Linked DNA regions of Dongshaea marina. The protein of the gene in region 2 binds, or shares a complex with, the protein of the main gene of each other region. Links are inferred from orthologs where the notes say so. Each region holds a gene or a part of one and is shown on either strand. Other genes may lie near its edges.

Region 1 (14,852 bases), 660 kb from region 2 along the record:
CGAGCAGACCTCTCCACTCGAGATCAAGCTGGGGGATATCCGCTCACATGACTCATCCCTGCCGCTTCTTAAGCTGCTCCGCCGCTATTTCAGCATCGACTCTCTGCAGTTTCGCCATGCCATTCGAATGGGACTATGCCTGGTGGCGGGATACGGGATCCTTGAGCTGTTCCATCTGGAGAAAGGCTACTGGATCCTTCTGACCTGCCTGTTTGTTTGCCAGCCCAGTTATAGCGCTACCCGAGCCCGGCTTCTGCAGCGCATGAGTGGTACTGTTACCGGTCTGATCCTCGGGCTTCCCCTGCTCTATTTCGCCCCGACGATCCAGCTGCAGCTGGTGATAATGGCCCTGTGTGCCTTTTTGTTTTTCACCCAACTGCGTAACCACTACAGCATTGCGGTGATCTTTATTACCCTGTTTGTGGTGTTTGCCTTCAATATCCTGGGCAATGAAGGCTATCAGATCATGCTGCCGCGCCTCGCAGATACCATCATCGGCTCGCTACTCTCTTTTGCCGTTGTGACCCTGCTATGGCCCGACTGGCAAATGCGTCAACTCCCCAAGCTGCTCAGTCACTCCCTCACCGCCAATGCCTGTTATCTGCACGCCGTGATGCGCGATGGCAATGCCTGGCTGCACAGCTGCAGCCACCGTGCCCACCTGGCGGATAACGAGGTCGCCAAAGCCTGGCAACAGATGTTGATTGAACCGGGCTCCTGTCCGAAAGAGGTTCAGTTATGCTACCGATTGAGTGTCAGTAACCATGCCCTGCTCTCCTACATTGCCGCACTGGCCGTGCACATTCACCCTGAATCACGAGCACTCCCCGGGCTACTACGCGCCCAGGCAGATCGTATCGAGATAATGCTCAAGCAAGCCGCGGCATCGGTACAGGCACTCAATCCAGGCGAGCAAGAGCAGATCCAAACCCAGTCTATCATCGCTGAGCAGTCTCAAACCGAGCAGGATATATTCGGCTATCAGCTGCAGCTCATCGAAAATCAATCCCGTAAGATCCTGGCGCTGGCCCAAACCCTGGGGGCAGAACACCTTGAATTTGCCTCCATGGAGGTAAGCCGCTAGGATCGCCCTTTGGCTAATCAAGAGTTATCACATGTTAGACATAGATGGAAAAGAGATCCCAACCGATCCCCAGGGCTATCTGCTGGATCATCTGTTGTGGAGCGAGGCCCTTGCCGAGAAGATCGCTTCCCAGGAGGGGATCAGCCTAACCTCAGATCACTGGGAGGTTATTCACTTTGTGCGCCGCTTCTATCTGGAGTACAACTCCTCTCCGGCGATCCGCGCCCTGGTCAAAGCTATGGGTAAGGAGTACGGCGAAGAAAAAGGCAATAGCCGTTACCTTTACCGGCTATTCCCAAAGGGACCTGCCAAGCAGGCCACTAAAATTGCCGGCCTCCCCAAGCCGGTACGCTGTATTTAGCTCAACCTTGAGTGTAAATGCCTTGGGAGACTCGGCCAGATCGCTATCTCCCTCGGATCTTTTAGATTTCTACTGCACGCCAACTTTAGCTGTAATAAACCTCAGATCTGCATAAGCGCTTCCTTTTCAAGCCGAGACATTCGGATGCTCGGCTTCTTTTCCTGGAAGGTATATGCAATGAGGCCAGCAAGGAGATTCACCATAAAGCTGACGCAGCTACGATGCCGTGAGTGTTCTATCTGAGAGATGTTCTTCAGCTGATCAAAGACGGTTTCAATGATGAAGCGTTTGCGAAGCATCAGCTTATCCCATAGCCGCATCAACTTTGGTTTCATATTCTTCCTGATGCTGGTAATTAATGTGACCCCTTGGTCTGCCAGCTCTTCTGCAAGTGGTCCTGAAATATAGCCTTTATCTCCATAGAGTGAACCCCAGAGCTGCTCGCACATTTCAGGAAGAGGAGTTCTGTCATCAACATTGGCTGGGGTTAATTTGACCGAGATAACACCACCTTGATCATTGATAATAAGGTGCAATTTAAATCCATAAAACCACCCCATGGTTCCTTTGCCACGCTTGGCTGCACCTTCAAATACTTGATGCCGAGGGATGCGAAGGTTATGGCAAACCTGAAGTTTTGTTGAGTCGACGAATGCAATCCCAGTAGGTTTTGCTTGTCTGTGGGTGAGATAGGAGCACAAAGGGATCAGGGTCGCTTGCATCAATTTCAACATCCGACTGTAACTCACCAGGCCGGGGAACTCACTTTTCCAGTACTTACAGACAAACTGAAGATAATAGGATTTAAAGTCTCGGAAGCCCAAGCGATGAAATGCGATGACGATGGTCATCACTTCTGCGTTTTTTGGTCCATCGCGATCACCCAATAAGATCGATAGCGATCACTGAATAATATCGATCGCGATCGCTCAATAATATCGATGGCGATCACTTTTGAGTTTTATATTATTGGGTGATCGGCATGAATATTATGCAGTCCCGACCGAAATGTTATTCATTTCAACTCCCGTTTCGCAGGTGTTTTTTTAACCGGCTATGCTCTCTGTTTGACCTCGAGCGGAGAGCCAGCCATGCCAACGGTGCATATCACCATGCGAAAACTCAAAGAGATCCTCAGACTCAAGTACCAAGGCGGCCTGAGTCACCGCCAGATCGCAAGCAGCCTGTCTGTGTCTCCGTCGACTGTGTCCAATTACTGCAAAAGGGCCCAACAGATGGGGCTATGCCAATGGCCTCTGCCTGCTGAGTGGGATGAAGAGCGGCTGCGCCGTGAGTTCCTTGAGACCCGGATCACGGTTCGTCAGACACCTCCTCTGCCGGATTGGGCCGTGGCCCATCAGGAGCTCAGACGCAAAGGGATGACGCTACAACTCCTGTGGGAGGAGTATGCTGAGCGACATCCCAAGAACCACTACAGCTATAACCATTACTGCATGCGTTATCGTGAGTGGCGTAAATGCCAGTCTCCCTCAATGCGTCAGAGCCATAAAGCCGGTGAAAAACTGTTTGTTGATTACTGCGGTCCAACCGTGCCCATCGTGGATCCGAGGACTGGGGAGGAGCGTCGGGCTCAGATCTTTGTCGCTGTGATGGGTGCATCCAGCTACACCTACGCCGATGCAACCTTGAGTCAGGGGCTGGAAGACTGGGTGATGAGCCATAAACGGGCCTTCGAATTTCTGGGGGGAGTACCAGAGATGATCGTTCCGGATAATCTCAAAAGCGGAGTCAGTAGAGCGTGTCGCTACGAGCCAGATCTCAATCCTACCTATCAGCAGCTGGCTGCACACTATGGTGTTGCAGTGCTTCCTGCCCGTCCTTACAAGCCCAAAGATAAAGCCAAGGCTGAGGTGGGCGTGCAGATCGTTGAGCGCTGGATCCTGGCAAAACTGCGCCATGAGACCTTCTTCAGTCTGGCTCAGCTAAACCAGCGGATCGGGGCTCTGCTCACCGAGTTGAACAATCGCCCGTTCAAGAAGCTGCCGGGAAGCCGTAAATCACAGTTTGAATTGCTAGACAAACCGGTGCTCAAATCGCTGCCTCAAAACCCCTATCAGTTCACCCGGGTGAAGGCGGTTCGGGTTCATATCGACTATCACATCGAGCTCGACAAGCACTACTACTCGGTTCCCTATACCCTGCTCAAACGCAAGCTTGAAGCGCATATCTGCGACAACCTGGTACGGATCTATCATGGTGGTCGCTGTGTCGCGACACATCCACGCAGCTATCAGCAGGGAGGGCAAACCACCCACCCCGATCATATGCCGGTCGCACACCAAAAGCAGATGCAATGGACCCCGGGACGCTTTCTGAACTGGGCTCAGGAGATAGGCCCCTCCACGCTTGCGGTGATCAAACAGCTGCTCTACCGAAAGTCCCACCCGGAGCTTGGATATCGGGCCAGCCTTGGGATCCTCAACCTGGAAAAGCGATATGGACGCCCCCGCTTAGAAGCGGCCTGCCAGCGAGCAGACCGAACGGGCGTTTACTATCAGAAAGGGATCCGCTCCATCCTGGAAAAGGGGCTGGATGGCCAGCCACTGCCCGAAACTCAGCCGGATCGTCTGGCGGAGCTCACTCACCTCAATATCCGTGGCTCAGGCTACTATCACTAAGGATCAAAGATGACAGAACAACTCAAACAGCAACTTCGGGAGCTGAAACTAAGTGGTATCCGGGATGCCCTGGAAAGGCAACATCAGCAACCCGGGCACTACCAGGAACTCGGGTTCGAAGAGCGACTCAGCCTGCTGCTGGAGCAGGAGCTGACGGATCGGTCTCAGCGGCGGATCGAGCGCCTTATCAAGCAGGCCCGATTCCGGCTGCAGGCAAATCTGGAGCAACTGGATTATCGAAGTGATCGCGGCTTGCATAGAGCCCAGATCCGCTCACTGGCAGAGGGATACTGGCTTAGCCTGGGGCAGACTCTGATCCTGACCGGGGCGACCGGGTGCGGGAAAACCTATCTGGCCTGCGCCCTGGGCCATCACTTCTGTCTGCAGGGACTCGGGGTTCGCTACTTCCGGTTTAAAGAGCTGCTGGAGCAACTGCAGCTGGCTCAGGCTGATGGCAGCTATCGAAAGCTGATGGTTCAGTTGAGAAACACGCCGCTTCTGATCCTCGATGACTGGGGACTGGAGTCGCTGAATGCGCTTCAGCGTAGCGATCTACTGGAGTTAATCGATGCTCGCCATGGTCACGGAGCCACACTGATCGGCAGCCAGCTTCCGCTGGAGCACTGGCACACAATGATCGGTGAATCAACCCATGCGGATGCGATCCTGGATCGTCTGGTTCATGGAGCGATCCGTGTAGAATTATGCGGAGAATCGATGAGAAAAATCACCGCAGAGTTGACGGATGCCGATCACTCAGGGTAAAAAATAACCCAGTCTGTGAGACGGGATGTTGAGGTGATCGACATCATATTATTCGGTGATCGCCATCGCGATAATACGCAACTTCACTGACAACCAGGCGAGAGGGTCTGTTCCGCTGCTTCACACCTAAGGAGATCTGCTGTTTTTGCCAAGCGGGTAGAAAGACCTGACAGAAATCATCGACATCAACGAAAATAGCTTCTAAATTGATCATGCCCAAGCTCCTTGGCGATTGATGGTTCTGGACAAACGATCAGATCGCAGCTTGGGCTTTTAGTTCCCCTCTTATGCGCAGCTCAGGTTAATAAAGTAAGAAGCTAACAATTGATCTAGATTTTGTAGAATCTAAATCAGGAGCTAAGCAAAGCATCGAGCCAGAAAACACGTAAATATAAAGCCTATAAGTTCGGATGGATGATGAATTATGATATACACAATAACAAAGGGGCTGGTCCACTTCTTATAGGGATATCCCGCGATGAAGCTCGATCATGTATGGAAGATGCTCCAACCTCTTTCAAAAGAAGTCCACAGGCGCATGAGCCCTGCGATTACTATGAGATGATTGGGGTTTTTATTTACTATAAAAGCCCAGGACTTATCGAAGCGATAGAAGTTTCTTCTCCCTCAGCTGTAATGTATCAGGGAGTTGATCTACTCAGCATACCTTTTGCCGTGGTAAAAAATTATTGTCTACTGTTGATAAGAACCTGGAAGTCGAAGCGGACAGCTTAACCTCCTTGAAATTAGGGGTTGAAGTGTATGCCCCTAATTCCGATGACAATCCCAACTCACCGCCAGAAAGTATTATTATTTTTGAAGATGGATATTTCGATTAACTCGGTTGCGTTCCAAGTGCCTTTTAGTTCCCTCATTCATCAAGTCTTGTTCGAGGCAGGGATGCCGAGCCTCGGAGCGTGATGGAGGGACTCATCACGCGCAGAGAGCTTTTGGTTACTTTTCTCGGCAGAAAAGTGACTCGCCAGTCGGGCGATACCGACGATTGCCGCAAAGCGGCAAATACATGAACAGCTGAAAGCTGAGGCTTAAAATTCAAACCTAAGCCGGAGCCACCTCCAACGGAGGATGGCTCACAGGAATTATGATGATTTAGGATGGAAGGGAAGCAGTTGTCCTTTAAGGCCCGTCAGCTTATCAAGGCCCGCCAGTTGCTGCTGCAGCTTATCTTTAGAAAGATCGGGACCGACAAAGACCCGGCTTAACTCTTTCTCCCCCTGAATCCTGGCGACATGAGCCTGATACCCCTGCTTTCTGAGCTTATCGACCAGGGCTTTGGCATTATCCAGGTTGCCGAACACCCCGAGCTGGATCACCCAGGCGTCTCCCTTAAACTGAGAGGCGGGGTTGTCTTGCGGGGCTTTAGCTGCTGGACTATGCGTATCATGCGGCGTACCCGGTTGCACTGCGGCTGTATCCTGCGGTTTATCTGAGCTCTGCGGCTGTGAAATCTCCGGAGTTTTAAGGGACAGTTCACGGGTTTTCGGGGCTGTTGGAATGGTGACAAACTGCTCTTTGATCTCTGAGCGATGGCCACTCAACAGATCCGGCAGGATGATCACAGCCAGAGCAACCACCACAATCGCTCCAACCAATCGGTTTTGAAACGGTGTCGACATCCTGTACTCTCCCTATTTTCGCCTAGCCAACAGCTCGGCTACCGTAAAAAAGGAACCAAAAACGATCACCAGATCTTCATCCTTTGCCTGCACTAAGGCAGATTGATACGCCTTCTCAACACTTGCGTGGCAATAATGGGCTTGCTGACCAAGATAAGATGCCAGCTCATCACAGCTTGCAGCTCGCGGGCCACTCAGTGATGCCAGATGCCAATGATCCACCTGAGGTATCATCTCTTTAAGTGTCCCACCAATATCCTTATCATGCAGCATTCCAACTACGGCATGACATGCCCCCTCAACAGGGAGCTCGGCAATTCGTTTTGCAAGCAAGGCTGCGGCATGAGGATTATGCGCCACATCAACAATTACCCGGGGAGCACAGTTAATCTGCTGAAAACGCCCGCTCAGCTGCACCGATTTCAGTCCCGTCATGATCTGCTCAGGGCTTATTGCCAGCTCCAGCTGCTCTAACACAGCAAGGGCGGTCACTGCATTATCAAAGGGATATTCGGATAGGGTAAGTCCGAAAGTTGCCAGTCCGGCCCCCGGTAGCTCCAGCTGCGCTCAAAACACTCACAGTCAAACTCTGCCCCGCGCTGCAGAAGCAGGGCTTCACAGCTTTTGGCCGTTTGAGCGATACTCTCAGGCGGGTTCGGCTCGCCACTGATCGCAGGCGCTCCCTTTCGAAAGATACCGGCTTTCTCAAAGCCGATTGATTCAAGAGAGTCACCCAGCCAATCACAGTGATCCAGCGCAATCGAGGTGATTGCCGCGACCTTAGAATCAACAATGTTAGTCGCATCTAAGCGCCCGCCCAGGCCAACTTCCAATAAGATGACATCCGGGGAGAACTTCTTAAACAACCACAGGGCTGCCAGAGTGCCGAACTCAAAGTAGCTCAGGCTCACCTCACCTCTGGCACGCTCGATGGCGCCAAAGGCCTGGCAGAAATCACTGTCATCGACGGGGCTGCCGTTGAGAGTGACCCGTTCATTGTAGCGAACCAAATGAGGGGAACTATAGGTGCCTACGCTATATCCGGCTTGCTCAAGGATCTCCCTGAGCAAGGCACAGGTTGAGCCCTTCCCATTGGTTCCACCCACTGTGATCACATGGCCTGTTTGCTGACGTAGACCCAGCCTGTCTGCTACAGTGCCAACACGGTCTAACCCCAGCTCAATCGCGGCTGGGTGGATCCGTTCAAGATACCCCAGCCAATCATCCAGCGAACGAACTTCGCAGGCTGTTTGTTCCATCAATCAGACACCGTTGCCGTCAGCTCACGCGGCATCACATCCTCAATCAGATGGCGGTTCATCAACTTAGCCAGGACACCCGCCAGACGATCGCGCATCTGACGACGATCAACAATCATGTCGATCGCTCCATGCTCCAGCAGAAACTCACTGCGTTGGAAACCTTCAGGAAGTGTCTCGCGAACCGTCTGCTCGATAACCCGAGGTCCGGCAAAACCGATCAGCGCCTTGGGCTCACCAACATTGATATCCCCAAGCATCGCCAGACTCGCTGAAACCCCACCCATGGTTGGGTCGGTCATCACCGAGATATAAGGCAGCCCCTCTTCACTGAGCTTCGCCAGTGCCGCACTGGTTTTTGCCATCTGCATCAGGGAGAACAAGGCCTCCTGCATCCGGGCTCCACCACTGGTAGAGAAGCAGATCAGGGCACGGCGATCTGCGATTGCAGCCTCAACGGCCTTAACAAAGCGGGAGCCAACCACGGTTCCCATGGAGCCACCCATAAAGGCAAAATCAAAGGCACAAGCAACAACAGGAAGCCCCTTGAGTGTCCCTTTCATCACAATCAGTGAATCTTTCTCACCCGTTGACTTCTGGGCGCTGGAGAGACGATCTTTATACTTCTTGGAGTCACGGAATTTCAGGATATCCTGAGGCTCAAGTTCGGCTGCCAGCTCACTGCGATTATCCAGATCCAGGAACTTTTCGAGACGAGCACGAGCACTAATACGCATGTGATGATCGCATTTTGGACAAACTTCGAGGTTACGCTCCAGATCCGCGCGATACAGCACCTGATCACAGGAGGAACACTTAGTCCACACTCCCTCAGGAATGCTGCGCTTACGATCTCCAACCACTTTGCTTTTCGGGAGAAGTTTTTCAAGCCAACTCATTACAATCCTTCACTTTTATCTGATATCAATGGTCTTCGCACCTGAAGCTGAACACCTGAAACGGAACAGCACGGGAAAGAATTAAACCATAATTGAACGCGAGTGTACTATATTTTCGTAACACTGCCCTAACCTAAGGTGCCATCCATAAAGGACCACAAGGCACCTCAGGCAATGAAAACTGTCGAGGATAATCGACCTCAACCAGATACAAGCCTCCCGGCTTTGCCGTCACACCAGCAGCTTCTCGATCTTTCGCCTCCAGTACATCCCTGACCCATTGTGGAGACTGCTCACCCATCCCGACCTGCAGCAGGGTCCCGGTAATATTGCGAACCATATGATGCAGGAAGGCATTCGCCTTAATATCCAATACAATATAGGGACCATGGCGCGTCACCGATAGTTCCATCACGTTGCGAAACGGTGTCCGGGATTGACACTGAACCGCACGAAACGAACTAAAATCATTTTCACCCAACAGATACTGGCCTGCCTTATGCATCAAATCAGCATCCAAAGGCAGATGATAGTGACTCACTCCTGAGTTCAATACTCCGGGACGGAACCTGTGGTTATAGATCACATAACGGTAGCGGCGGGCTGTTGCAGAAAACCGGGCGTGGAACTCTTCATCCACCACCTTGCACCAACGCACAGCAATATCTTTAGGCAGGTTGGAGTTGACCCCCAGCGTCCAGGCTGCATCTTTTCGAACCGACTCGGTATCAAAATGAATCACCTGGCCCGTGGCATGAACGCCGGCATCAGTTCTCCCGGCACATTGAACATCAACCCGATGGCAGGCTATTTTTGTTAACACCTGCTCCAACTCTTGCTGGACAGAAGCCACCTCTCGCTGACGTTGCCAGCCATAATAGTGAGTCCCATCGTACTCAATCCCAAGAGCTATTCGCATCAACCAACCCGTAAATCAAAACCAAAGCTGGTGATTATACGCAAAGCCTCCCCAACAAAAAAGCGGCGTGATAACACGCCGCTTAATTTCCTTAAGCAATAGCTTAATTAATATTCTTTAATAGTTTTAGTGCCGTCGCCTTCTGTGCGTTATCCCCTTTATCAAGGACCTCCTGAAGCAGCTCTTTTGCGCTCTCCTTATCATCAATCTCGAGATAAGCTCTGGCTAAATCCAGTTTCGCATCTGAGCCTCCCTCCTCATCATCTTCATCAGTCGATGCACCTTGGGCAGCTGGCGCTGGCACCTCCTCTTCGACTACAGCGGGTTGAGCTTCGGGTTCGAGTTCCGGCTCAGATTCCGGCTCGGGTTCCGGCTCGGGTTCCGGCTCAGGTTCCGGCTCAGGTTCCGGCTCAGGTTCCGGCTCAGGTTCCGGCTCAGGTTCCGGCTCAGTCTCAGGCTCGGGTTCCGGCTCAGGTTCCGGCTCGGGCTCCGGCTCGGGCTCCGGCTCGGGCTCCGGCCCAGGTTCCGGCTCAGGTTCCGGCTCAGGTTCTGGCTCGGGTTCCGGCTCAGGCTCTAGCTCAGGCTCGATTTCAGGTTCGGAGCCAGAGCCGGCAAGGAGCTCATCAAGCTCATCAAATTTCTGACTCTCTGCCTGATCACGCCCCGGTACTGACTGAGTTAACTCCTCAACAGCAACCGACTCATCAAATGCTGCGCCAAAATCGGACAGTGCTTTTGCACTCGGATCCTCAGACTCCACCAGTGCCTGCTCGGCCGAGGCGACATCCATCCCCTCAAACTGACTTAACTCTGAGTCGTCAAGCTCCCGAGGCTCTTCGTCAAGCTCTTCAGGCAGCTCCGCTTGTGGCTCGGCTATCTCTTCGGGAATGGCCTCAACTTCCTCTTCGGAAACCTCCTCCGGCAACTCAAATTCACTCAGGTCCACTTGTGGCTCTGCTATCTCTTCGGGGGTAGCCTCAACTTCCTCTTCGGAGACCTCCTCCGGAAGCTCAAGCTCGTCCAAGTCCACTTGTGGCTCGGCTATCTCTTCGGGGGTAGCCTCAACTTCCTCTTCGGAGACCTCCTCCGGAAGCTCAAGCTCGTCCAAGTCCACTTGTGGCTCGGCTATCTCTTCGGGGGCAGCCTCAACCTCCTCTTCGGGAACCTCTTCCGGCAACTCAAACTCACTCAGGTCCGTCTCGGGCTCTGCCGGCGCTTCGAGCTCCTCAATCGCTTCGTCCGCTTCCTCCGGAAGCTCAAACTCACTCAGGTCTGTCTCGGGCTCAGCCGGCGCTTCGAGCTCCTCAATCACTTGGTCCGCTTCCTCCGGAAGCTCAAACTCACTCAGGTCCGTCTCGGGCTCTGCCGGTGCTTCAGGCTCCTCAATCGCTTCATCTGCTTCCTCCGGAAGCTCAAACTCACTCAGGTCTGTCTCGGGCTCTGCCGGTGCTTCAGGCTCCTCAATCACTCGGTCCGCTTCTTCCGGAAGCTCAAATTCACTCAGATCCAGATCGGGCTCTGCCGGTGCTTCGGGCTCCTCAATCGCTTCGTCAGCTTCGTCCGGAAGCTCAAACTCACTCAGGTCCGTCTCGGGCTCTGCCGGTGCTTCAGGCTCCTCAATCGCTTCATCTGCTTCCTCCGGAAGCTCAAACTCACTCAGGTCTGTCTCGGGCTCTGCCGGTGCTTCAGGCTCCTCAATCACTTGGTCCGCTTCTTCCGGAAGCTCAAATTCACTCAGATCCAGATCGGGCTCTGCCGGTGCTTCGGGCTCCTCAATCGCTTCGTCAGCTTCGTCCGGAAGCTCAAACTCACTCAGGTCCGTCTCGGGCTCTGCCGGTGCTTCAGGCTCCTCAATCGCTTCATCTGCTTCCTCCGGAAGCTCAAACTCACTCAGGTCTGTCTCGGGCTCTGCCGGTGCTTCAGGCTCCTCAATCACTTGGTCTGCTTCTTCCGGAAGCTCAAATTCACTCAGATCCAGATCGGGCTCTGCCGGTGCTTCGGGCTCCTCAATCGCTTCGTCAGCTTCGTCCGGAAGCTCAAATTCACTCAAATCCAGATCGGGCTCTGATAATTCCTCAACTTCGGAGGTGAGATCGACCTCCAGATCCGGCTCTTCCAGATCACTTAAGTCGACCGCAGCCGACTCTTCAGGCTTTTCCGGCGAGTCATCCTCCACGTCAGGCTCTTCAAGCTCACTCAGATCAAGATCCCCGGCCGGTGGCACTTCATCCTCAGATGGTGATTCTAACTCAGCTTCGAGATCGCTTAAATCCAGCTCAGACTCCTCGGAACTCTCGACATCTGCAGACTCCTCTTCATCCCAACTAACCTCAAGCTCCTCCTGTTCATCCACCGAGGCGGCCGGGTCTTCGGTTTCTCCATCGAAAGAGACATCCGTTTGCTCAAGCTCAAAGTCCTCTTCGCTAAAACCATCCGGGACAGCCTTACTCTCGCCCTCAGGGGCATCAGATGGAACAAGATCCGGGGATTCAAGCTGCTCCGACTCATCTGTATCAGCAAAGACCTCCTCGGCCTCTTCCTCATCGGCAAAGACCTCTTCCGCTGGCTCAGCAGGTTCTTCAGGTAGCTCATCGTCCTGTGTCAAAGAGAGATCATCGTCAGCAGTAAGATCCGGAACTTCCCCATCATCAGCAAGCAAGCTGGAGAGTTCATCATTATCCTCATCCATCAACATGGTTGTGGATTCGGCCATATCCTTTTCCTGATTCTCAAGCTCTCGCTTGGCACGCATTCTGAGCCAGAAGCTCACAATCAGCAGCACGATCAGTACAGGGAAGACAATCAGTAACACCAGGTTCAACCAGGAGCCAGCAAAATCATCGAACCAGCCCTTTTCCTGTTGCTGCTGTTGCTGTTCAAGGAGCTGCTGTTGCTGCTGCACCAACTGGGCTTCTATCAATTGCAGCTGTTTCTTCAGCTCATCCTGCTCTCCAAGTTGACCCTTGAGGCGATCGATTTCAGCATTGAGTTTCTGGATTCGCAGCTTGAGGCGATGGTGCCCCTCCGCCATCATCTCGAGCTGCTGGTTAGATTCTTCAACCTGCCCCTTGAGCTCCTTCACCAATTTGGAATCGACCGCAGGCTTGGGAGGCTCCACAACTGCGGGGGCTGCTTCAGGGTCCACCTTGGTGGCTTCAGCCTCAGAGGCTGTCACCACCTTTGGTGCAGGCTTTACCTTAGTGGCTTGCACAGGTTCAGGTTTAGGTTCGGGCTTAGGATCAGGCTTTGGTTTTTCAGATACAGGTGCAGGCTTAGCTTTTGGCTGCTTTATGGGAGCATATTCAAATTTAGCCTGGCGCTCCTGCAGGAACCAGCTCCGCGCCGCTTTGCTATCAAGCCTGCTGATCTCAGCCCTAGATGGTAATTTCAGTGTACTGCCCAGTATCAGGTGGTTGATGTGGCCCTGCTCAAAGGCCTGAGGATTTTTATCGAAGATCCCCTGCATCACCTGATAAATGGTTACAGATGTGTCAGGACGAAAACGGGTCGCTAGTGACCAGAGGGTGTCCGTTTTTAGAATCGGCCCGTAGCTTTCGGGAAGAGAGGCCTGAGCCTTGTTCTGTTCAGCCAGCGGCAAAGCCTCGCCGGAAGGACCAACCAGCTCAACATAGAACTGATCACTTTGGTACTGATCATCCGATGCTGCACTGGCAGTCCCCTGTAAGAAGACCATCAGTAAACAGACAAGTACCAGCCATTTGTGTGTAGATCCCATAACCCTTCCTTCATTGAGCTGTCAGAGTCCTGATCCCGTGCCAACTTACCGACTTCCAATATGGGTTGGCTCAGCCCACAGCAAAAAACGCTGCTATCTTGCTAAAGTTTAGGAAAAAACTGATTTGATTTACATTTCTCCGCCCAAAAAATAGCAAGAGGCGCAAAGCGCCTCTTGTTTTAATGCCAATAATGTGCCACTTAGAGCTGTTCTGAACCGGGTCACCACTTCAGTGCGGTACTGCCCGAACAGGCCAGGTTCCTCTGAAATGATAATCGGCATTGGGAGCCCACATGCAAAGCCCGTGATTTGTTACAGTATTGACTCCATGGTTGGGAGACGACTCTAGTGCCAGTAATGCTTCACCAGCTCCTCGGCAATCTGAATGGCGTTGGTGGCCGCTCCTTTTCGGATATTATCCGCTACCACCCACAGGCTCAGGCCATTGGGATGAGAGATATCATCGCGGATCCGTCCCACAAAAACACTATCCTCACCGGCCGCATGGGTCACCTGGGTCGGATACTCTTGTGCATCTTCACACAGAGTCACTCCCGGGGCATCCCGCAGGACCGACTTGGCTTGCTCCGCATCAAAGGGGATCCGGGTCTCCAGGTGGATCGCCTCGGCGTGCCCATGAAATACCGGGATCCTGACGCAGGTTGGATTGACGCCGATCGAGGGATCGCCGAAGATCTTGTGAGTTTCCCACACCATTTTCATCTCCTCCTTGGTATAGCCGTTATCCAGGAAGCGATCGATGTGCGGCAGGGCATTAAAGGCGATCTGTTGCGCAAAGGTCTCACTTTTTACCGGTCTTGCGTTCAACAGAGCCGCGGTCTGAGATGCAAGCTCATCAACCCCGGATTGTCCGGCACCGGAGACCGACTGATAGGTTGCAACATTGATCCTCTCGATCCCAGCCTGATCAAAGATTGGCTTGAGAGCTACCAACATCTGGATGGTTGAACAGTTCGGATTGGCAATCACGCCCCGTTGACGGTACCCGGCAATGGCATCAGGATTCACCTCAGGAACCACCAGGGGAATATCCTCTTCATAGCGAAACTCTGAGGTGTTATCGATGACAACCGCTCCTGCATCCACAGCCTCTGGTACCCAGCGACGAGAGGCCTCACCCCCGGCGCTGAAAAAACATAGCTCAACATTGGACCAGTCAAAGCCCTCAACATCTAATACTTCCAGCTCCTCCCCCTGGAAAGTGATATTGGTTCCTGCACTTCTGGAGGAAGCCAGGGGGAAAAGCTCTGCCACCGGGAATTCCCGCTCCTCCAGAAGCTCAATCAGCATCCGCCCCACTGCACCACTGGCCCCCAATACCGCGACTCTGTAACTTTGTTGCACCTACCCACTCCTTTTTCGTTATAAATAAAAACCCAATTCTTGTAATTGAGCCCGTCTGTCATTCTCGACACCCTCAAGCCGTAATGAGGATAACTCCCGACGCACCGGATATGTTTTACGTAGCCGGTCAAACCCCCCGGGGTTTGCAACCTGAGCTCGAAACCTGGCGTCATCTTGTCGCACATCGT
Region 2 (15,034 bases):
TATGCCCTGAAGATTACCGATCTCGATCCCCTTGAATTTGACCTGCTGTTCGAGCGATTTTTGAATCCAGAGCGGGTCTCGATGCCCGACTTTGATATCGATTTCTGCATGGACCGCCGCGATGAGGTGATCGATCACGTGGCCGAGATCTATGGCCGGGATGCGGTGTCGCAGATCATCACCTTCGGTACCATGGCTGCCAAGGCGGCGATCCGTGATGTTGGTCGGGTGTTGGGACACCCCTATGGATTCGTGGACAGGATCTCCAAGCTGGTTCCGCCCGATCCCGGAATGACCCTGACCAAGGCGTTCGATGCCGAGCCGAAACTGCCTGAGATCTACGCTCAGGATGAGGAGGTTAAGGCCCTCATCGATATGGCGCGTCAGCTCGAGGGGGTGACCCGCAACGCCGGTAAGCACGCCGGGGGCGTCGTTATCGCGCCGACTAAGATCACCGATTTCTCACCTATCTATTGTGATGGTGAGGGGCTGCATCCGGTCACCCAGTTTGATAAGAATGATGTTGAAACTGCCGGTCTGGTTAAGTTTGACTTCCTGGGGCTGCGAACCCTGACTATCATCGACTGGGCCCTTGGGATGATCAACCCGCGCCTTGAAGCTCAGGGAAAACCGCCAGTCGATATTGCCGCGATTCCGCTCACCGATCCCGCCTCATTTGCCCTGCTCAAACGCTATGAAACCACCGCGGTATTCCAGCTGGAATCCCGTGGAATGAAGGATCTTATCAAGCGCCTGCAGCCGGACTGCTTCGAGGATATGATCGCTTTGGTGGCACTGTTTCGTCCCGGGCCTCTGCAATCGGGGATGGTGGATAACTTCATCGACCGTAAGCACGGGCGCGAGGCTATTTCCTACCCGGATGAGCAGTACCAGCATCCCTCATTGCAGCCGATTCTTGATCCCACCTATGGCGTTATCCTCTATCAGGAGCAGGTGATGCAAATCGCCCAGGTGCTGGCAGGCTACACCCTGGGTGGCGCGGACATGCTGCGACGAGCCATGGGTAAGAAAAAACCCGAGGAGATGGCTAAGCAGCGGGCGGTGTTTGAAGAGGGAGCGGTGAGCCAGGGGGTTGATGGCGAACTGGCGATGAAGATCTTCGATCTGGTAGAGAAATTTGCCGGATATGGATTTAACAAGTCGCACTCGGCCGCCTATGCCCTGGTCTCTTACCACACCCTGTGGCTCAAGACCCATTATCCGGCCGAGTTCATGGCGGCGGTAATGACCGCCGATATGGATAACACCGAGAAGGTGGTGGGCCTGGTGGATGAGTGTCACCGGATGGGGCTTAAACTGATCCCGCCGGATCTCAACTGTGGCCAGTATCGCTTCACCGTCAATGATGAGGGGGCGATCGTGTACGGCATAGGTGCGGTCAAGGGCGTCGGTGAGGGGCCCATTGAAGCAATCATCGAAGCCCGTGAGCAGGATGGCCCCTTCAAGGATCTGTTCGATTTCTGTAGTCGGGTCGATCTTAAGAAGATCAATAAGCGGGTGCTGGAGAAGCTGATCTTATCCGGGGCTATGGATCAGCTGGGTCCGCACCGGGCTGCTTTGCGGGCAACCCTGGATGAGGCGATGCAGGCGGCGGCTCAACATAACCATGCCCGCAGCTTTGGTCAGACCGACATGTTTGGCGTGCTTACCGAGGAGCCGGAGGCGATCGAACGGGCTTTTGCCAATATTGCTCCCTGGCCGGAGCAGACTTGGTTGGAGGGGGAGCGCGACACCCTGGGGCTCTATCTGACCGGGCATCCGATCAATCAATATTTAAGTGAGCTCAAGCGATATACCACCGCCAGGCTGTCCGAGATCCAGCCCGGAGGTCGTGATAAAATCAGCACAGTGGCCGGACTGGTGTTATCATGCCGAGTCATGATGACCAAGCGCGGGAGTCGCATGGGGATACTTACCCTGGACGATCGCTCCGGTCGACTGGACGTGACGCTATTTTCAGATACACTCGAGCGTTACGAGCCAATGTTGCAAAAAGATCGCATTTTGGTGATCAGCGGGCAAGTAAGCTTTGACGATTTTTCCGGCGGCATTAAAATGAGTGCCCGCGAAGTGATGGATGTGGTCGAAGCTCGAGAGAAATACGCCCGTGCATTGCGGATAGAACTGGATAGCCGGCGGCTTGATGAGCCGCTGCTGTATCGGCTGCGCGAGGTCCTGGAGCCTCAGCGCGGTGGGGTCTGTGCATTAGATGTTGGCTATCAGACCGAAATTGCCAGAGCCAATCTGAGATTTGGCGCCGAATGGCGGATCACTCCGACCGATGAGTTGATCGACAATTTACGCGTCCTGTTGGGAGCCGACAGGGTGAAACTGATTTTTGACTAGTGAGGTACAGGCATCGTTATGGGTCTGAACTTTTTAGATTTTGAACAACCGATTGCTGAGCTGCAGGCTCAGATCGAAGAGCTGAAGCATGTCAGCGACGGACAAACCCTGGAAATCGATCTGCATGAGGAGATCGCTAAGCTGGAGCAAAAGCGTGATGAGCTGACCAAGAAATTGTTCAGCAATCTCGGAGCCTGGCAGATTTCCCAGCTGGCACGCCATCCGGAGCGCCCCTATACCCTGGACTACATCCAGCAGATCTTCACCGATTTTGATGAGCTGGCGGGCGATCGTGCCTACGCAGACGACAAGGCGATTGTCGGCGGCATTGCGCGTCTTGAGGGACGCCCCGTGATGGTGATCGGCCAGCAGAAGGGCCGGACCACCAAGGAGAAGATCAGCCGTAATTTCGGTATGCCTGCACCCGAAGGCTATCGCAAGGCGCTACGCCTGATGGAGATGGCCGAGCGTTTCAATATGCCAATCATCACCTTCATCGATACTCCGGGAGCCTACCCGGGTATCGGCGCCGAAGAGCGCGGTCAGAGTGAAGCGATTGCTCAGAATCTTAAGGTGATGGCACGTCTTAAGGTTCCTGTGATCTGTACCGTGATCGGTGAGGGTGGCTCAGGCGGAGCTTTGGCGATCGGTGTGGGTGACCGGGTTAACATGTTGCAGTACTCAACTTACTCGGTGATCTCTCCTGAGGGTTGTGCCTCTATCCTGTGGAAAAACGCCGAGAAGGCTTCCCAGGCCGCCGAGGCGATGGGGATCACTGCGCCTCGTCTCAAGGAGCTGGGTCTTATCGATGCGGTGATTGAAGAGCCTATGGGTGGTGCCCACCGTGATCAGGAGCAGATGGCAAATCGTCTGCGTAATCAGCTGCTGCACGATCTCGATGAGCTGCGTCCGCTGACCACAGAGCAATTGCTGGATCAGCGTTATAAGCGCTTTACCGGATTTGGCTACTGCTAATTGCTGAGTGTCGGCTGACACTCAATGCAGCTTAAAACCCCTGACCGCTAACCCGGTGAGGGGTTTTTTATGGGCTATGGTTTGCTATTTCGTACCAGAGGCACATAGTCCAGCCGCGGATGCTGCACATGGAGGTGCGAATGTAGCGATAGTCATGGGTGTAGTTACTCTCGGAGTAACGTAACGTGAGGTAAGGATACCAAGCAGGGAGAGATTATCAGGGATGGTAATCGACGATAGCTACCTGCGGCTAGCTGGTTTATGGCTTCGCCATATAGCCGTATTCGCCCGGCAGTCGAGTTACTTTGGTATCGCTCAAAGTAACCAAAGGCTCGCTGCGCGCGATGAGTCCCTCCATCGAGCTACGCGATTCGGCGTCCTGCCTCAATAGCTCGAAATATCAAGATTCTTTCAAGGCTACCTGTATAGTTGAGTCGAAGATAGGGAGTTAAATCCCCGTGAGCGAGCGTTGCGGAGAGATCATGGCGCGGAGATTCATAAGGGGAATGCGGGTCTTCTGATGGCTCTGTCGGGAGTTCCCGGCAGGCTTGCAGCTCAACTATGCTAAACATGAGGCTGAAAAATATGGGACACAGGGATGAGATCTATTTTGATCGGGGGCTTTTTCTTAGGGCTACTCTGGGCCCCTGGAGCTCAGGCGGATGGAACTGTGCGTTTAGCCAGTGGTGAGTACCCTCCCTACCTTTCTGATTCACTGCCCCATGATGGTTTGATATCGCATATAGTAACCTCCGCTTTTGCCACTCAGGGGGTGAAAGTCAAATATGGTTACTTTCCCTGGAAGAGAACAGCGTTACTGGTAAAAATGGGTCACTGGGATGGCTCACCGGGTTGGCTCTGGAGTGAAGATAGGGCTGAGGATTACTGGTTCAGTGAGCCAGTCATTATCGGTAAGGGCGTTTTTTTCTTTCTCAAGGATAGCCCTGCTAAAAATTTTGAGTGGCAAAGCTATGCCGATCTGAAAGGGCTGAAGGTAGGCACAACCCTGGGTTATCACTATGGAGAGGCGTTTCATCAGGCTCAAAGAGATGGAATGATCCAGGTTTCGGCTCGACAAACAAACTTAGATAATTTCCTGCGATTACTGGATGGAAAAATTGACCTTTTTCCTCTGGATAAATGTGTTGGCCTGTATGTTTTGCATAAGAATCTTCCGGGAAGGGTCGATCTCTTTGGCTATGCCAGTAAGCCGATGAATACCGATGAATATCGGGTGATTTTTCCCAAGGTTAAACAGAGTAGTAAGGCTTTGCTGGCGACGTTTAACCAGGGGCTGAAGCAGCTGGACCTGGATAGCTCGATCAAGCATTTTGACCGCTATGATTGCCTGTAGCGCCCGAGGCTGGCCGTCGCCTCTATGTGCCTGATATGGCAGGCTACAATTACCCTAGGGTAAAAAGGGAAGGTTCGGGAGTGAATCTATGTTGAGACCTTACTATCCCATACTCCTGATTCTTGGATTTCTCGGGGCCTTGCTTCCCCGGTTATCCTACTCAGCGGATTCTGTGCTGCTGCTGCTCACCGAGGAGTGGCGCCCCTATAATTATCGTCAGGGCGATCGCATTATCGGGATCGGCACAGAGCTGGTGGAAGCGACACTCAAGCGAGCCAAAGTCCCCTACAAACTAAAGATGCTGACCTGGAAGGGTGCCTATGAGCAAACTCTCAGGCGCCCTAATACCCTGCTCTATACCACGAGCCGCACCGAAAAGCGTGAAAAGCTATTCCACTGGATTGGCCCCCTGTTTCCGAAAAGGCACTATCTCTACAAGCTGAGTAGTCGGCAGGATATCCGGATCAAGAAGTTTGATGATCTCAAAAAATATCGGCTCGGTGTGATCCAGGGAGGGTCGACCCAGGAATACCTTGAATCAAAGGGGTTGGTTGAGGGGATAAACTTCTTTACGGTGAGAAAGTCTCAGCAGAACCTCGATAAGCTATTTCGTGGGCGGGTCGATCTGATCCCGGGGGCAGATGTCGAGTTCATTTTGCAGATGCGCGAAACCGACCACGATTTCGGGCAGATCCAAAAGGCGTTTCTCCTGATTGAGCAAGGGGGCTTTTATATCGCGGCGAATCTTGAGACCCCGGAGCCTCTGATCCAAAAGCTGCAGAAGGCGCTGGATCAGCTTTTGGCGGAGGGAGTCAGAGAGAAAATCATCGTCAAATATAGTCAGTGATTCCCCAGGGAGGTTCAGCTCCTATAGAAAAGGGGGGAAGAAGATCCCCCTTTCTGGTTATTTAAGGCTATTGAGCCCCTCTTCGGCTTGCAGATAAAGAGTTTCGTCATCCTGGCCGCTGCTCCAGATGCTGGCACCGATAATCGGGCGAATATGATACCTGGAGAGTGTCGGGTAATGACTAAGCTGATTATGGATCCGCTCGCTGAGGTTGATGCTGCTCTCCTGGCTGGCCGGAGACATCAATAGCGCAAATCTGTCTTCGCTAAGCTGATACAGCTGATCGCTTCTGCGGGCCGTCTTTAGCATCAGTTCAATGAACTCCGTCAGGATCTGCTCTATGGTCGATAGCGTGAGATCGCTATCAATGTTGGCGATCCCATCAAGCTGTATCAGCATCAGGCATAACCCCTGATTGGTGCGCTGATTGCGATGAATGGCCTGAGATAGTGCCTTGTTAAATTCGCTATCATGCCCGGGAGAGATAAGCTCAGGGGTCCAAGTTGAAAGATTGGCTTTCTCAAGCCTCAGGTAGAGCCTCAGGGGAACGACGATAAAATTTTGAAGTTGCATCAGGACCCGCTGTTGATAGGGAGTTAATTTATTGCGAAATCCATATTTAAGCTGTCCCACCGGGAGGCCTTTGGGATCCTGGAGCTTTAGCACCAGTTCATGAACGGTACCTGAGGTATTCAGAAGCTCAATCTCAAGATCCTGGCAGGAGTAGCTCAGGCTACTGATGGGCAACATGTTGCCGACCCATTGCGCAAACTGCTGCAACATCTGCTCCAGGGTATCCTGAGAGCCAAGCTGCTCAAGCATTTCCAGTTTTTGTACCAGGCTCAGGCCGGGAACGCCTCCAAACAGAGGGGTACGGCTTTCGGCTTGAGGTGAGTGACGGCCAATAGGAGTTTGATTCACGGTGATACCTCGATAGTCCGCATCAATTGAGAGAGTTACTGCAATTTGCTTGCCACCAATCTCTGGTGACTGACTGAGCTATCTGGAGCTGGTTCGCAATTGAAAGGGGACCAGGACTCCCAACCAAAATTCAGAGGCGCTTTTTCGCAGCCGGATTCCACCAATAGGGAGGTACAGAAAGTAACAAGCAGCGCTGCTGCATGCATATAAGCCTGCATAGCAATCAGCTCTGTCCCCTTATCCATTCATTAATGAAGATATATTCTGTTTTGACTCTTGCGTAGCCATCCTGCTGGAGGAGGGGCTATTAGTGACACTTGCCAGCCAGGGGCTCCTTAAGCGGCAAAGGGCTTAGATCTTTAGCCATTTCTTGGTTATAATCCAGCCAGTTTAACCCGTTCGAGCTCTTCTTTGACCCTTAAGGCACTGTCTCTCCCCCCGGCTTCCAATCAAGCTTCATTTAGCACTAAAATGAAAAAATCAACGAATGTGCTGCCAAATTCTGCGATATACGGATATAATCAACAAAACTGAGCTTTTGAGCACATTTTTGGCTGTCAGAGTCGTTTACAATCACTCGTCAGCCTTATTTTTAAAGATAGCTGCATGATTAGCGAGGATGGTTGCACAATGGCCCATAAATATCGAATCTTATTGCTTAACGGACCCAATTTAAACCTTCTGGGGCGGCGTGAGCCCGGTATCTATGGTGCTCAGACACTCAATGAGATTGTCGGTCAGCTGGAGACCCTCAGTGATGAGCTGGGAGTCTCTCTGTCTCATCTGCAGTCAAATGCAGAGGCAGAGCTGTTGGACTGTGTCCATCAGGCGATGGGACAGCAGGATTTCATTATTATCAATCCGGCGGCATTTACTCATACCAGTGTTGCGTTGCGTGATGCACTACTCGGTGTCGACATTCCTTTTATTGAGGTGCATTTGTCGAATGTTCATGCGCGGGAGCCCTTCCGCCATCACTCATATCTTTCTGATATTGCTCAGGGGTTATTTGTGGGCTGGGGGCTGACGGCTATCAATTTGCACTGCAAGCTGCAGTTCGTTATCTGCAACGGGCTCGCTGAAACAGACCTAAATTAGCTAAAGAGAATTCGTAATGGATATTAGGAAAATCAAGAAACTGATTGAACTGGTTGAAGAATCTGGCATCTGTGAGCTGGAGATCGCTGAGGGAGAGGAGTCCGTACGTATCAGCCGTGCCATGGCTCCTGTTGCTGCTGCGGCTCCTGCACCTGTGACTGTTGCTGCGGCACCCGCTGCCCCTGTAGCGGCTGCACCATCTGTTGAAGAGCAGACCCCGGTCGTTGAAGGGCATATGCTGCGCTCACCTATGGTTGGAACCTTCTACCGTGCTCCAAGTCCTGGTGCGAAGACCTTTGTTGAAGTAGGTCAGCAGGTCAGTGTCGGAGATACCTTGTGCATCGTTGAAGCGATGAAGATGATGAACCAGATCGAAGCTGACAAAGCGGGTGTCGTGAAGGCGATCCTGGTTGATGATTGTCAGCCGGTTGAGTTTGATGAGCCTCTGTTTATCATTGAGTAAGGGTCCGCTGCATGTTGGATAAAATTGTAATTGCCAACCGCGGCGAGATCGCGCTGCGGATCCTGCGCGCCTGTAAAGAGCTTGGGATCAAGACGGTCGCGGTTCATTCCACTGCCGATCGCCATCTTAAGCACGTTCTGCTGGCGGATGAATCTATCTGTATCGGTCCTGCGGCTGCGACAGATTCCTATCTGAATATCCCTTCCCTGATTGCTGCCGCAGAGGTTACTGATGCAGTTGCGATTCACCCGGGATATGGCTTCCTGGCTGAAAATGCCGACTTTGCAGACCAGGTTGAAAACTCAGGTTTTATCTTCATCGGGCCGCGTGGCGACACCATCCGCCTGATGGGGGACAAGGTCTCGGCCATCGAGGCGATGCGTAAGGCCGGTGTTCCCTGCGTTCCCGGATCCGATGGCCCGATCGGTGATGACGCCGAGAAAAACAAGGCGATCGCCAAGCGTATCGGTTATCCGGTGATCATCAAGGCTTCCGGTGGTGGTGGTGGTCGCGGCATGCGTGTTGTTCGCTCTGAGGACGAACTGCAAAGCTCCGCAGAGCTGACCCGTGCCGAAGCCAAGGCTGCCTTTGGTAATGACATGGTTTACATGGAGAAATTCCTGGAAAATCCACGTCATATTGAGATCCAGGTTCTGGCCGATGGTCAGGGCAATGCGATCCACCTGGCGGAGCGTGATTGCTCGATGCAGCGTCGTCACCAAAAGGTGGTGGAGGAAGCGCCTGCACCGGGAGTGACCGAAGAGATGCGCCGCCAGATTGGTGAGCGCTGCTGCCGCGCCTGTCTGGAGATCGGCTATCGTGGTGCCGGTACCTTTGAGTTCCTGTATGAGAATGGTGAGTTCTTCTTCATCGAGATGAACACCCGTATCCAGGTTGAGCACCCTGTCTCTGAGCTGATCACCGGAGTGGATCTGGTGAAAGAGCAGCTGCGGATCGCCGCTGGCCAGCCTTTGTCGATCACCCAGGATGACATCAAGGTTCGTGGTCATGCTATTGAGTGCCGGATCAACGCTGAAGATCCAGAAACCTTCATCCCGTCTCCGGGTAAGATTGAGTTCTTCCATGCGCCGGGTGGTCTGGGGGTTCGCTGGGATTCTCACATCTATAGCGGCTATACGGTTCCTCCCTATTATGACTCTATGATTGGTAAGCTCATCACCTATGGTGAGAACCGGGATGTGGCGATTGCCAGAATGCGCCATGCCCTGGATGAGCTGGTGGTCGATGGTATCCGTTGCAACGTTGAATTGCACAAAGAGATCATGGCCGATGAGAACTTCCAGCATGGTGGGACTAACATCCACTATCTGGAGAAGAAGCTGGGCCTCTAATAAGCCAACAGCTATCTGATAAAAGGGCCGTTACGGCCCTTTTTTAATGGGTTTTTTCAGATGAGCCAGGATCACCCTCTCTTGGAGGGAGCATACCGTCAGTCAATATCCGGGTGAGGCAGGGGAGAGCTTATCCCGGGCAGGTAAGTGAAATGATAGAGAACAGAGACCAGGATTTTTTGAATCGATTCATTGAATCGACCCGGGTAATTTCTGATGGACTACCTAAGCTAATCGTTGGGATCAAAGATAAAAATCTGCTACATAAGTACTGCTCCAGGCACTACCTTGAACTGTTAAATGTAGATGCCAGTGAGATTATCGGGAAAAAGCATATCAAGAACTATAGGGGAACCCGGGCCAGCCATATGATTCTCAGGGACGATGCGGCTCTCATCGCTCACAGGAGAGAGACAACCCACCTACTGATAGTCAGGTTAAATAATGCACTCAAACCTCGGGTAATTATTAAATCCCCGATCATCAATCCAGAAACTGAAAATGTCGTCGGAATCATCTATAGAGGATTTGACTATGCATCGGCAAACATCAACCGGGATATTGTTAGCATTGAACATGCTAGGGATGATACCTGCGAATTAAACCGCCCAGAGCTTGAGCGAAATCTGACCAGAAGAGAGAAGCAGGTCATCTTCTTCTTTCTCGCTAATTTTACCAGTAATGATATTGCTAAGATCATTTCAGAGTTTGAAGGAAAACCCATAAGCAAGAGTACAGTGGATAGTATTTTTTCAAATCAGCTCTACGATAAATTTGAGGTACATAGCAGGCAGGCGCTGTATCAGAGGCTGGTGGAGAATGGATATGAGAAACTGATACCGCAAGAGTTGATAGAGTCTGGAGATATGCTGTTGCTTGCTTTGAAAAACTACCTTATTTACTGAATTCATCTCAATGGGTCAGGGTTTAGCATCACCGAGCACCGGTGATGCTGAAATATCCAGACGAGCTAAGTCATAGTAAGGGGATTAGCCATTATGAGTTCAGATCCTTCCTCTTGAGAGGAATTTTTTGGGGATCTGTACCTGCTTACAACGCAGATACTCAGCCACATTTTTACCCAGGCAGTCATATGAACCAGTGCTCGCGGCTCCCTTTCCAAGCAGACAACGATTCAGGAAGTGAACAGCATAGATATTTGCAAATTCGACCCGCTCAATGACGCCGCCGATATCATCATCTCCCAGTAACTCGCGGATCTTCTCTATGGTCAGGAAGCTTCTCAGCCACTGCCACTCGTCAGCATGGCGCACAAAGAAGCCAACATTCGAGTTGGTAAATTTATCTCCTGAGCGGGCAAAGACGATGCTTCCAAGAGGGGCCTCGATGGTGTCGCCATATCCGGAGGGATCAAACTCTTCATCCGGGTCGCTGGAGTCCTGAATGATCTCTTGAGTGAGCCGGGCCGGAGCAATCTGGATCACTTCTCCGCTATCGAGAGTCACCCGGTGGCGTAATTCATGGATATCCAGCAGAGTTGGCCAGTATTCAATAAACTCCCGGGGTGGGTTAAGCGAAAGTCATAGTTACAGGTGGCCCCGGGATAGGTCTGCATGGTGTTGTTGAGCAGGACATACAGGAAGTTTTCCGGGCTCAGGGTCTCTTTATCATTCGCCTGAGCAAAAACCCGCAGATGCACAGTTGCCTCGTTCTGGTTGGTTGGGTTGTCTGCAACAGAGCCATAGGTATCAAAGCGTAGCTGGCGAAATCTACTCTGATCCAGGTATTTCATCGCCTGATCCCTGAAGAGAGCGACTTTCTCCTTGATATCCAGGCCCGTCATATACCAATGCATCTCAGCGGCATAACCACCTATGGTACTGATCCCGATCTTCGCTGTATTAGGTGGCGCGATCCCCTTGATGCCGCAAACCTCGACCCGGTTATCTCCCTGACTTTCAATCTGTATATCGGTCAATACTGCGGTCACATCCGGGTTCACATAGTAGCGTCCCTGAAGCTCATAGACCAACTGAGTAATCACAGTTTCCTTGTTGACCAGGCCATCGGAATGCTCACCTTTTGTGATGACGCTTGTCCCATCCCGGGAGATCTCAGCAATGGGGTAACCAACAGAGGTTAACTTTCCGGCCTGCTTAAAGCCGGGGAAGTTTCCGCCGGTAACATAATTGCTGCACTCAATGAGGTGTCCTGCGACCAGAGAGCCAGCCAATGCATCAAAATCATCTTGTTGCCACCGGTGCCACCAGGCGGCAACGGCAATCACCGGGGCTGCATCCGTGACCCGGCCGGTAATAACGATATCTGCTCCCCGGTTCAGGGCCTCAACGATACCCCAGCCTCCAAGGTAAGCATTTGCCGCTATGGGTTGGCAACCAAGGGTTGAGAAGGGCTTGCCGTTATCCAGATTATTAAACGCATATCCTTTTTCCTGAAGATCACTCAGCTGATGCATGATGTCATCACCCTCCACATAAGCGACAGATAGTTCATATCCCTCTTCACGAATCATCTGCTTAATCAGACTGGCCAATGATTGTGGGTTAAGACCACCGGCATTGCTGATAACTTTTATTTTCCGCTCAGCAACCTCTTTGATTGCCAGCCTCAGGCACTCGATAAAAATCAGCTCATAACCTTTGGTTGAGTCTGCCTTTTTCTCCTGAGCAAGACGCGCCAGGTTGATCTCTGATGGCCAATCACCAGTAATGGCATCGATCTCAGCCTCATCCACCAGAGATTTCATACTCTCTACACGGTCGAAGATCGAACCCGAAACATTCGCAACTCTTACAGGGGTAGTTTTCATCATATACTCCTCATGACTCATAGGATTTGTTTTGTCTGGAGTAACAGTACGCCTCGCGGTGAGGGCTGTAACTAGCGTTTAAGTGCTATGAGGAGTGCTGGATTTCGGGTGAGCAGAGCATCCTGTCAGTGCTATATTAGGGTCACAATTGTTGCGGCATGATTGAGAAAGATGCTGAAATCCCTTGATTCTCTTCGTTATTTTATTGCGGTGGTTAAGCTTGGAAGTTTCTCTGCTGCGGCAGAAAAGCTGGATACATCCGTTTCCTCTATCTCACGTCATGTGCAGTTACTGGAAAAGGAGCTACAGGTTCCTCTGCTGATCCGCCACACCCGACGTTTATCCCTGACGGAGACCGGCAAACTGGTTTTTGAGCAGGGGCAGGAGGTCTGTACCCAGCTTGATACTCTGGGTGAGTCCATAGTGCTGCGCCATCAACAGGTCAGAGGGACCGTTCGGATCAGTGCCCCCTATGGTTTGGATCCCACGCGATCGCTCCTTTGTTAGCAGATATCAATAAGCGCTGGCCTCAGCTGAGCATCTACCTGAATTACGGAGATGAAAACCTGGACCCCTATGGCGATGATTACGATCTCTATGTTCGGATGGCAACTGCCAGCGATTCCTCTTTGATTGCCCGCCCTCTGTCAGCCGTGGAGTACTGGCTATGCGCAAGCCCCGACTACCTGCAACAAGCGGCGTCGATTGAGGAGCCAGCAGATCTGGCTCAGCATAAATTGCTGGAGCAGAGATTTCGCCAGGGGATCGACTGCTGGCGTTTTACCCATATTGAATCTGATCGCCATGAGCGACTCGATCTCTCTTCGGCCTGGTTTAGCACTAACAGTGCCCCCTCTTTACTGCAAGTCGCCATAGATGGAGGGGGATCGTTGCCCTGCCGCGCCAGTTGTTGGTATCCGAGGTAGAGCGCGGGGCTTTGGTTCGTATTCTGCAGTCCTACCGGATCAGCCCCTTTCAGGAGAATGCCCAGCTCTATCTTATCTATACCCGGGGCAAAACCCTTGAGCCTAAGATTAAGGTTGTGGTCGAGAGCATCATCGAATCCCTCGGAGGGGGATAATGCGGCTAGAGCTGCATCGCTGAATTTCCCTGACCACAGATTAAGGATGGTCTGGGCTTGAATCAGCAAGAGCTTACTACTTGAAGGCGGTTGAGCAATAGAAAGAAAAGGCCCCAGCATGAACCGGAACCTTGGAAAGGACAGTGAATCAGGCAAAAGCTGAGTCACTGTCGGTGAGCAGGGATTAATCAAAGCGCAGTGATTCACCGACCTCTTTCATTACCTTGCCACCATCTCCCTGAGGCAGCATCACCTCAATCAGCTGGAATGCTCTGTCTTTGCGCATCTCAATGAAAGCCTCGCCCAGCTCGCCATAGTTGGTAACCCGGATGCCATCCCGTGAGCTTCCCATCGCACGTTGCATCAAAGAGAAGTTCCAGGACGCGATATCGTTGTAGGGGTAGTTATCTAAGATCGCCCGCTCAATCTCGTAGCCATTGTTGTTTAACACCAGCATCTTGAGGTTTGCCTGATGACGAATGGCGCTGGAGATCACCTGTGGTACCTCCTGCAATGAGCCATCGCCAATCAGCAGCAGCACAGTTTTATCAGGGTTGGCTAATGCGGCGCCCAGAGCTGAGCCTGCACTCTGACCAATTGAAGCCCAGAAGGCTGCGTTATCATAGCTAGCCCCTCAGGCAGTAGCAGGCCACAACCACTAAATAGCGCAGTTCCTGCCTCAACCACTATGTGATCTTCCGATTGAATTGCGGTAGAGAGCATCTCAAAGAAGCCATCGACACTCAGTGATTCCTGCATCGGACGGTTAAACTGACCTGCATAGGCTTGCATCTGCTCCGCTTGTGGATGAGTTCTGTCATTATTGACTCCCAGCACCTGTTGCAGTAGGTTAATCGACTCGATCATTGGGATCTTTTCAAAACGCTCACCACCGATCTCCAGGGCGTTTTCATGCACGATTACTGTCTTCGCTGCCGGCATCTCAACACTGCCACAGATCGATTGAATATCGGTTAGCCAGCAACCTAAATTGATATAGAGGTCGCTCTCGTTAAAGAAATCCTGGAACTCAATTGCTGAGGCTACGCCTAGATAGGTGCCACAGAACTGAGGATGGCGCTCAGAGAACAGCCCCTTATCGGTGAGCAGGGTGGTAAATGGCAGACCGGTTTCATCCAGAAGTTGCTGCGCTTCTTTCTCAAGCTTGAGGCGCTTGAGTAGGAAACCCGGGATCAGCAAGCGGTTAGGCTTGTCTGAAATAAACTGCGTTAGGGCTGATTTTGCCTGCTGCACAGAGCGAGGATCGCTGGTTTCAACGACAGATAGCAGGGGCTCAGGTGCGCGGCAAGGCTTGGCACCAATATCAACGGGCACCTCGATAAAACAGGGTTCGCTGTAGGTCGCGCTATAGGTCAGCAGGCTGTCGATGATGTCCGGTGCGGTTTCAGGATCCAGCAGCACTTCGGCACGGCCATTGGTGATCACCTTAAAGGCTTCACGGTTTTTATACAGCTCGCCGCCAATTGAGTGGTGCACCAGCTCCCGCTTCGCGTAAAGATGAGAGGGGAGCCCGCCGGAGATATGAATCACGCCGACCTTCTCTGCGGCGCTGGAGGCGGTCGCATTAAATGCACTCAGGCTGCCGACCGCTGTGGTGGTGATGAAGGCTGCAACACCGTGTTGGCGGGCCATACCATCGCCGATGTAACCGGCGTTCTGCTCGTTTTCACAACCGATAAACTCAATACCGCTCTCATATCCCTGGTCCATCAAAGGCAGGATCACATCACCCGGGATGCCTGGAACCTTGGTGATTCCAAGAGA

Evidence for each region.
Region 1: the proteins of accC (region 2) and accD are in contact, whole or in part, in a solved structure (PDB 8UXZ), measured with the Escherichia coli proteins. The link is inferred for Dongshaea marina from one-to-one orthologs.

Annotation. Positions count from the first base shown.
Region 1 is NZ_CP028897.1:3,302,816-3,317,667, forward strand. What follows is about bases 6,695-9,489. They hold accD (acetyl-CoA carboxylase, carboxyltransferase subunit beta), read right to left. Parts: upstream 8,645-9,489; coding sequence 7,745-8,644; downstream 6,695-7,744. Other genes in these bases: truA (tRNA pseudouridine(38-40) synthase TruA), read right to left, coding at 8,778-9,489. Outside these bases: YccS family putative transporter, read left to right, coding at 1-1,084; DB847_RS15500 (TusE/DsrC/DsvC family sulfur relay protein), read left to right, coding at 1,116-1,445; istA (IS21 family transposase), read left to right, coding at 2,537-4,084; IS21-like element helper ATPase IstB, read left to right, coding at 4,094-4,849; DB847_RS15525 (SPOR domain-containing protein), read right to left, coding at 5,950-6,486; more of truA, read right to left, coding at 9,490-9,563; DB847_RS15545 (FimV/HubP family polar landmark protein), read right to left, coding at 9,667-13,299; DB847_RS15550 (aspartate-semialdehyde dehydrogenase), read right to left, coding at 13,645-14,664; DB847_RS15555 (4-phosphoerythronate dehydrogenase), read right to left, coding at 14,683-14,852.
Region 2 is NZ_CP028897.1:3,963,634-3,978,667, reverse strand. What follows is about bases 7,230-10,206. They hold accC (acetyl-CoA carboxylase biotin carboxylase subunit), read left to right. Parts: upstream 7,230-8,036; coding sequence 8,037-9,377; downstream 9,378-10,206. Other genes in these bases: DB847_RS18565 (helix-turn-helix transcriptional regulator), read left to right, coding at 9,491-10,206; accB (acetyl-CoA carboxylase biotin carboxyl carrier protein), read left to right, coding at 7,579-8,025. Also shown: dnaE (DNA polymerase III subunit alpha), read left to right, coding at 1-2,367; accA (acetyl-CoA carboxylase carboxyl transferase subunit alpha), read left to right, coding at 2,386-3,342; DB847_RS18600 (substrate-binding periplasmic protein), read left to right, coding at 3,941-4,696; DB847_RS18595 (substrate-binding periplasmic protein), read left to right, coding at 4,785-5,543; DB847_RS18590 (diguanylate cyclase domain-containing protein), read right to left, coding at 5,601-6,464; more of DB847_RS18565, read left to right, coding at 10,207-10,282; DB847_RS18560 (AtuA-related protein), read right to left, coding at 10,382-10,843; DB847_RS18555 (acyclic terpene utilization AtuA family protein), read right to left, coding at 10,840-12,168; DB847_RS18550 (LysR family transcriptional regulator), read left to right, coding at 12,340-12,675; DB847_RS18545 (LysR substrate-binding domain-containing protein), read left to right, coding at 12,669-13,094; DB847_RS24535 (hypothetical protein), read left to right, coding at 13,106-13,249; DB847_RS18540 (thiamine pyrophosphate-dependent enzyme), read right to left, coding at 13,434-13,823; DB847_RS18535 (thiamine pyrophosphate-binding protein), read right to left, coding at 13,808-15,034. UniProt on the Escherichia coli protein: This protein is a component of the acetyl coenzyme A carboxylase complex; first, biotin carboxylase catalyzes the carboxylation of the carrier protein and then the transcarboxylase transfers the carboxyl group to form malonyl-CoA.